2 regions of the Lysinibacillus sp. FSL K6-0102 genome follow, and region 1 is predicted to be linked to the other one. Evidence: riboswitches for the same ligand, from Rfam matches in the RefSeq annotation. Region 1 holds a riboswitch; the other holds the start of a gene.

Region 1 (4,312 bases):
TCGCTAAGATTGGGTGGTAGCCAAGCAAAACCATTGTTGCTGCAGTTGCCGCCCCTGTTACAAAGCTTCCATCAACCGTTAAATCCGGAAAATCTAACACCCGAAATGTTAAATATACACCAAGTGCCATAATTGCATAGATGATTCCTTGCTCCACTGCGCCAAATAATGCTAAAAACATCGTTGAATCATCTCCTAAATCTCTTTATTATTTATATCACTTGTAAAATGAAGATAAAGCGGGGATAGTGCACCCCGCTTCGTTTTACTGTTCTAGAATTTCGGCACCCCAAGAATCTTTAATTTCGATGCCTAAATCATCTGCAACTTTTTTATTGATTAATAATTTCAGATTTTGTGGGTATTGTGCTGGTGTATCGGCAGGTGTAGCTTCACCTTTTAAAATTTTCACAGCCATTTGACCTGCTTCATAACCGATATCGAAATATTCAAAACCATAAGCTGCTAAACCGCCACGTGCTACAGAATCTAGTTCTCCTACAATTAATGGTAATTTATTAGTATTGGCAACATCAATTACCGATTCTAATGCAGAAACAACTGTGTTATCAGTAATAATATAGAAAGCGTCTACTTTACCAATTAGAGACTCTGTCGCTTGTTTTACATCCGCTGAAGTAGATGCTGATGCTTCTACCACCGCTAAACCTTGTTCGTCCATAACCTTTTTCACTTCTGAAACTTGTGCAACTGAGTTTTGCTCACCCGCATTGTAGACCATCCCTACTTTTTTCGCACCAAGTTCTTTTAGGAATGCTACAGTTTTAGAAATCGTTTCTGGATGTAAATCGATTGTGCCTGTAATATTTTTCCCTGGCTTCTCCATTGAGTCAATTAGCTGTGCACCAACAGCATCTGTAACAGATGTAAAAATAATTGGAATATCACTTGTTGCTGTTGCAGCGGCTTGTGCAGAAGGTGTAGAGTTTGCAAAAATTAAATCTACGTTTGCACTTACTAGATTGTTAGCAATCGTTGTGTTAAGGCTATTATCTCCCTGTGCAATTTGTGGATCGTAGTCAACTTTTAAACCAGCATCTTCAATTGCTTTTTTAAAGCCTTCCGTTGCTGCGTTTAACGATGGATGCTCAACAATTTGAGTAATCCCGATTTTATATGTTTTATCATCTGCATTTCCGCTCTCACTTGCATTGTTTGATTCATTTCCTTTTGAATCTGTTGTACCTGAGCCACTGCTACCACAAGCAGCAAGAAGCAACACTAATCCAAAAAGAAGGAATGACAACTTCTTTACATTGCTTTTCACAAATAATCCCCCCGATTATATTCTCGAATATCTATCGCACTTTATCCAAACAAAGTGTGAATGTATCGCTATATTATCGTTATTATCGAGCTCCGTCAACAACATTATGAATGTTCTGACTTTTAAAAGTGACAAAATATTTTAGTTTTTCATTTAATTTGGCGCTTTAAACCGCTAAACTACGCTGTTTTAGTTATTCGATTTCTTTTTTCAACATAGTAAAAAATATTTATGACAATTTTGCGACGATAGGACATTATAGACAAAGTCTGACATTTGACTTCTACTAGATATCTATAATAAAATATTTACTTGTGTGAAAGCACCGTGGTTCGTAACCATCCCACGAAAAAAAACTAAGGAGAAATGAATATGAAGATAAAATTTTTAGCAGCAAGTGGTATCATTGCGGCTCTCTATATAGCTGTAACCATGCTTGTTGCACCATTTGGTTTTACAGAGGTTCAGTTCCGAGTATCTGAGATGTTTAACCATTTAGTGGCCTTTAATCCACGCTTTGCCGTAGGGATTATTATTGGTGTATTGATCTCTAATCTCTTTTCACCACTTGGCATTTACGATTTAGTTTTTGGTGTAGGTCATTCAATGATTACACTTGGCCTGTTTATTTTGATCTGTAAATTTGTCAAAAATATTTGGGCACGTTTAATTATTAATACATTGCTCTTTACATGTACTATGTTTATCATTGCCTTTGAGCTGAACTTGGCTTTAGAGTTGCCATTTTTCTGGACTTGGCTAACAGTCGCGGCGGGTGAATTTGTTGTATTAGCTGTAGGTGCACCGATTATGTATGTATTAAACAAACGCCTTCACTTTAAAAATTTGATTTAACTGACGGATCTTTTTAGATTCGTCTTTTTTCTTGACACTATTCTGAAAATACTCTACAATTCTTTCTAATAAATGCAAGGAAGAAGAGTAGTAGCAAGCATTGTTACTTTTAGAGAGCTGGTGGTTGGTGCAAACCAGTAGTACAGACTTGTGAATGGACTTCAGAGCAGCCTTATCAAATGTAAGGCCGTTTCGCTCCCCGTTACCGGAGCAGGAAAGCGCGCAAAAATTGCGAATGAAGGTGGCACCACGGTTACTCGTCCTTTTTATGAGGGATTGGAGTGGCTTTTTTTTTGGAAAAATTAGCATAGAGGAGTCGAGTTAAGATGAGTACAGTAGTAGAAAAAAAGGGATATTTCGGTGAATTTGGTGGAAGCTTTGTTCCAAAGGAGCTTCAAAATGTTTTAAATAGACTAGATGAGAATTTTCAAAAGTATAAAGAGGATGATGATTTTAAGCAAGAATTAGATTACTATTTCCGTGAATATGTCGGTCGTAAATCCCCTCTTTATTTTGCAGAGAATTTAACAAAGCAATTAGGTGGCGCAAAAATTTATTTAAAACGTGAAGACCTTAACCACACAGGCTCCCATAAAATCAATAATGTATTAGGACAAATTTTACTAGCTAAACGTATGGGAGCAAATCGCGTGATTGCCGAAACAGGGGCAGGTCAACATGGTGTAGCAACAGCTACAGCGTGTGCCATGTTTGGAATGGATTGCACGATTTATATGGGCTTGGAAGATACAAAACGTCAGGCATTGAACGTATTTCGCATGGAACTTCTCGGAGCGAAAGTTGTAGCTGTCGATAAAGGGCAAGGACGCTTAAAGGATGCAGTAGATGAGGCATTCGCTGACTTAGTAGAAAACTATGAAACAACCTTCTATTTATTAGGCTCAGCAGTTGGACCACACCCCTTCCCATCAATGGTTAAACATTTTCAATCAGTGATTAGCCGCGAAAGTCGTGAACAGATTTTAGAAAAGGAAGGAAAGCTGCCGACAGCTGTTCTTGCCTGTGTAGGAGGCGGTAGTAATGCCATTGGGGCATTTGCTGATTATATTGCAGACGAAGATGTTCGTCTTATTGGAATAGAGCCAGACAAAGCTGCTACCTTAAACGAAGGAACACCAGGAGAGCTACACGGCTTCAAATGTTTAGTACTTCAGGACGCAGAAGGCAACCCACTCCCTACCTATTCAATAGCAGCTGGTTTAGATTATCCAGGTGCGGGGCCTGAGCATAGCCATTTGAAAACAATCGGTCGTGCTGAATATGTGACCGTGACAAATGAAGAAGTTTTAGATGCCTTCCAAGTACTTTCTAAGGTTGAAGGTATTATTCCTGCTCTTGAAAGCTCACATGCAGTCGCACATGCTCTAAAATTAGCACCAACTTTATCATCTGAGGAAAGCATTATTATTAATATCTCTGGTCGTGGCGATAAAGACGTTGAACAAGTCTTCCACATGCTAACTAAATAACTCAAAAAAGAGCGACTTCCATTTACGGAAATCGCTCTTTTACCTATACCAATGATTTAGGATAAATTTCTGCTACATTATCTCGCAGCTTCGCTTTCAGGAATTTTCCGACAGATGTCTTTGGAATTTCTTCTAGAAAGACGACTGCATCTGGTACCCACCACTTGGCAAATTGATTTTCTAAAAAAGCAAGAAGCTCTGGTTCAGTTACTGATTGTCCCTCTTTCAATACAACACAAGCTAATGGACGCTCCTGCCATTTAGCATGGGGCATGGCAATGACAGCCGCTTCTAAAACGGCATCATGAGTCATCAGCGCATTTTCCAAATCAACAGAGGAAATCCATTCCCCACCTGATTTAATAAGATCCTTCGTACGGTCCGTAATTTTAATAAAGCCATCTGCTGTTCGTACAGCAATATCACCAGTATATAACCAACCATCTCGATAAGCATCTGCTGTTCGCTCATCACGATAGTATTCGTTGGAAATCCATGGGCCTTTTAAACGTAATTCCCCCATTGTTTCGCCATCCCAAGGTACCTCCCCCGCCTCATTAATAATACTAGATTCGATACCTGCCATTGTCATCCCTTGCATCGCTCGAGCTTCAATACGTTTTTCAATCGGCCAATCTTCCATCCATGACATATAATTAGACAATGCCACGATTGGTGT
Region 2 (4,312 bases), 4.2 Mb from region 1:
TCAACTCAGACCAAATCTCTTCCGCTGTCATTTGGACAATAAGGTGCTTTCCACTGCCATCCCATGTAAACGATGAATCGCACCAAGAACAGGAATAATCGCAGCCCGCAGTTCTTACAAACATTGTCTTCTGGCCAACGACCATACCCTCTCCTTGAATCGTTGGCCCAAAAATCTCGATAACAGGTACTTTACTCAACTTCCATCCACTCCCTTCTAGCTTCTGCATAGCTTGTTGGAGTCTCGTAAAGCCTGATAAACTCTACACGTACACCGTTATATCCTTCATCACGCAAGGCCTCAGTCAACTTTTCGTAAATCCAAACAACAATATTCTCTGCCGTCGTATTCATGAGTGGAAGCGTTTCATTTAAATAACGGTGATCCAAATGAATCTCTATTTTTTGTTTCCATATTTCTTTTATATCGCCGAAATCGATCATCAAACCACGTTCATCAGTGTAGCCACTCAGTCCTAATATAGCTCGATAGGTATGCCCGTGTAGATTTTTACATTTCCCTTCATAATGATGTAGATGATGAGCAGCATCGAAGGTAAATTCTTTGCTTATAAGAACACGCTTTGCATGGTATTTCAATTGATTTCTTTGAATATCCACATCAATTCTCTGGAGTCTCTCAACGATTTTAAAATCTGACATGCCTTAAGACTCCTTCCTATAACTTAAATACTCATCAAGCCCTTTATTTCGCAATTTACATGCTGGGCATTCACCACATCCATCTGCTATGACACCGTTATAGCAAGTCAACGTTCTTTGTCGTACAAACTCAAGTGCCCCAAGCTGATCAGCTAATTCCCATGTTTGTGCCTTATTCAGCCACATCAAGGGTGTATCAATCACAAAGGAATCATCCATCGATAAATTTAACGTTACATTTAAGGATTTAATAAAGACATCTCGGCAATCCGGATATCCACTAAAATCAGTTTCACAAACACCTGTTACAATATGCTTTGCCCCTACTTGGCTCGCTAAAACGCCCGCAAATGAAAGAAAAAGGAGATTGCGGCCAGGCACAAAAGTCGATGGGAGCTCACCATTTTCTCCGTCCTTCACCTTTATGTCTTGTCGTGTCAATGCATTCGGAGCAAGTTGATTCAGGAGAGACATATCAAGTATGTGATGCTTGATACCAAGCTCCTCTGTTATCACCTTCGCACAGTCAATTTCAAGACGGTGCCTTTGACCATAATCGAAAGTTACTGCCTCAATCTCTTCAAAGCGTTCTTTTGCCCAGAACAAACAAGTTGTACTGTCCTGACCTCCACTAAATACTACAATTGCTTTTTCCTTTTTCATCTATAAAGACTCCCTTATATCGAAAAAACAGCACTCTAAGAAAAAGTGCTGCTTTCTTCTTAGTTTTTTTAAGAGGGTAGCTAAAAACCTCTGTCTTGCTTCATTTATCGATTATCAATTTTTTCTGGGTTAAGATCGTGGTTCATTAAACGATAATTGCAGATTTCTTCGTATTTAGTTCCTGGCTTCCCATAGTTACACCATGGATCAATCGAGATACCCCCACGTGGAGTAAATTTCCCCCAAACCTCTATATATCTTGGATCAAGTAATGCAATTAAATCATTCATAATGATATTCACGCAATCTTCATGGAAATCGCCGTGATTTCTAAAACTGAATAAATACAACTTTAGAGATTTACTTTCAACAATTTTTTTATCTGGGATATATGAAATGTACATCGTTGCAAAATCCGGCTGATTTGTAAGCGGACATAAACTAGTAAACTCTGGGCAATTAAACTTAACAAAATAATCTCGATTAGCATGAAGATTATCCACTGCCTCTAATACCTCAGGTGCATAATCATAGGAATACTTTGTACCTTGATTACCTAATAGGGTCAAATCCTTTAATCCTTCTTCATGACTTCTGCCAGACATAAAAAAACCTCCTTGTAAAATGTTTCCCAACACTTTTCAAGAGAGGCATCACCAATCATTCTATTTAAAACATAAGTAAACAGATAAAAAAAGCCACGTCCGATATGGACATGGCATATTGTCATGTTTCCATAGTTTTTTATAGAGGGTATCAGCTATGAACCTCTCCCGTTCTAGTCCGGGCATTCTTTTCTTCAATATCGTACAAAAAATAATACAGGACGTCAAATGGATTTTTTATAAAACTCTTAAATGATAAAAAGTATGAATCACTGTAAGTCAATACTCATTTGAAAGTTCTACTTTTTTATTAAATTACTAGGAAAATAGAATTAATCCATTTTTGACAAAGTAATACTAATTATCAATATTTTGAGATTTTTCAATATTCCGATATTCGAATTATCTCACCTGTGATAAATTGGAAATATCACACTAAGCTGAAAAGTGTGATAATTAAGAGCGGAGGGAGAAATGAGATTTGAAAAAGTTTAAGTTTACGAAGTTTTTAAGTAGTATGATAGCTTTCGTTATGGTGCTTTTTCTATTGGTTCCATTATCGAGTGCTAATGCTGAAGATTCGAAGCCATTCAAGCAGGATAGCCAAAGTGAAAGTATACTTCAATTAAAGGCGGCTATCGCTGAACAGCTAAGCTTGTCTAAAGATGGTCCAACTCTTCACGAAAGCTTACAAAATGTATCAGGCAATCAAGAAGTTGCAGTCATCGTACATTTATCTGAAAAGCCTGTGGCACTAGAGCAAGGAATGAGCCAATTGAAAGGCCAAAAGTTCTCTAATGCGCGAGCAAATGAAGTTCGATCAAATGTAAAATCTCAACAAGCACAAGTTAAGAAAGAATTAGCTACTAAAAATGTTCAAATGACTCAAGGCTACACATTTGATACTGTTTTAAACGGTTTTGCAGCAACTGTGAAAGCAAATGATCTCCCAAAGCTGCTTTCAATAGAAGGAATAACATTAATTGAACCTGATGCAATTGTTTACGCATCTGAAGATAATACAATGAAATCATCAGAACTGATTAAGGAAGATCAATTAGAGGCTCAAATGAATACAAGTATTTCTTTCCTCGGCATCGAACAGCTTTGGAATGAAGGAATTGAAGGACAAGGTATAAAGGTAGCAGTATTAGATACTGGTATTGACACAGATCACCCTGAGTTCGCCGGAATTTACAAGGGTGGGAAAAACTTCATTCCAAATTCATCAACTTACACAAAGCCTCGGGCAGATGACGATGCATCGGAAACCTTGCCTTCTGAGCGTCCTGCTGGAACACCCGAATTTAATGAAAAGGGAAGCTCGTTCTATACTTCTCACGGTACTCATGTTGCTGGAACTATTGCAGCAATTGGGGCTAACAATTTCGGCATTAAAGGAATTGCTCCAAAAGTAGACCTTTATGCTTACCGTGTTCTTGGTGCATATGGAAGTGGGGCTACATCTGGTATTGTTAAAGCAATTGAAACGGCTGTAACAGAAAAAATGGACATAATCAACCTTTCTCTTGGTGGGGGGGCTAACTCTGAAACGGACGCTGGTTCATTTGCTATTAATAATGCAATGATGGCTGGAACAATCGGAGTAATTGCAACAGGGAACTCCGGCCCAAATCGAGGAACAATGGGCACGCCTGCAACCGCTCGTTTAGGAATTGCTGTGGGTAACACAACAAATCCAGAAACAATGTATAGCGGTGAAGTGAATGTTACAGTTGGTGACTACAACTTAACAAAACAGCTCCCATTAATGGGAACAACTTTTGGAAGGGATTTAGCAACACAGCTTCAAGGAGAATTTGACCTAGTTGCTATTCCTGGAAACGGAGAAGTAAAAGACTATGAGGGAATCGATGTAGAAGGTAAAGTGGCATTAATCTCTCGTGGCAGTATCGCATTTGTTGATAAAATTGCGAATGCAAAGGCAAATGGAGCAGTCGCCACAATTATTCATAACTTTGCTGGTGGAACAAATGCACCTAATATTTCAGGTACATTCCTGGGTGATTCTTTTGCTTTTCTACCAACATTTGATATGTCCCAAACGGATGGCAATGCAATTCGTGCTGCATTAGCCGGTGGAACTGGAAAAGTTAGCTTTAGTCAATTTACTTCCACAAAGACACTGGGAGATGAAGTAAACGATTCAAGTTCCCGTGGCCCATCTACGCCAAACTTTGATATTAAACCAGATGTAAGTGCACCTGGAACAAACATTATGTCAACGATTCCAATGTATAAAAAGGACTTCCCTAATGCAGATTATGCAGAGGCATATGATCGTAAAACAGGAACTTCTATGGCAACACCGCATATTACAGGTATTGTTGCATTACTTAAACAAGCAAATCCTGATTGGAA

What was found. A riboswitch is a leader RNA that binds a small molecule or an ion and turns the genes downstream of it on or off. The one in region 1 is predicted to bind preQ1.
Region 2: another riboswitch for preQ1. It lies ahead of queF (preQ(1) synthase); the one in region 1 lies ahead of NYE73_RS02535 (QueT transporter family protein).

The regions. Positions count from the first base shown of each region.
Region 1 is NZ_JBBOPH010000001.1:532,616-536,927, reverse strand. Features, by position in the region: gene NYE73_RS02545 (ABC transporter permease) at 1-181, opposite strand, end outside; gene NYE73_RS02540 (ABC transporter substrate-binding protein) at 266-1,288, opposite strand; PreQ1 riboswitch class I at 1,610-1,654, shown strand; gene NYE73_RS02535 (QueT transporter family protein) at 1,661-2,143, shown strand; T-box leader at 2,212-2,411, shown strand; gene trpB (tryptophan synthase subunit beta) at 2,470-3,633, shown strand; gene NYE73_RS02525 (long-chain fatty acid--CoA ligase) at 3,677-4,312, opposite strand, start outside.
Region 2 is NZ_JBBOPH010000001.1:4,754,775-4,759,086, forward strand. Features, by position in the region: gene queE (7-carboxy-7-deazaguanine synthase QueE) at 1-199, opposite strand, end outside; gene queD (6-carboxytetrahydropterin synthase QueD) at 192-662, opposite strand; gene queC (7-cyano-7-deazaguanine synthase QueC) at 666-1,325, opposite strand; gene queF (preQ(1) synthase) at 1,430-1,930, opposite strand; PreQ1 riboswitch class I at 2,056-2,102, opposite strand; gene NYE73_RS24220 (S8 family serine peptidase) at 2,412-4,312, shown strand, end outside.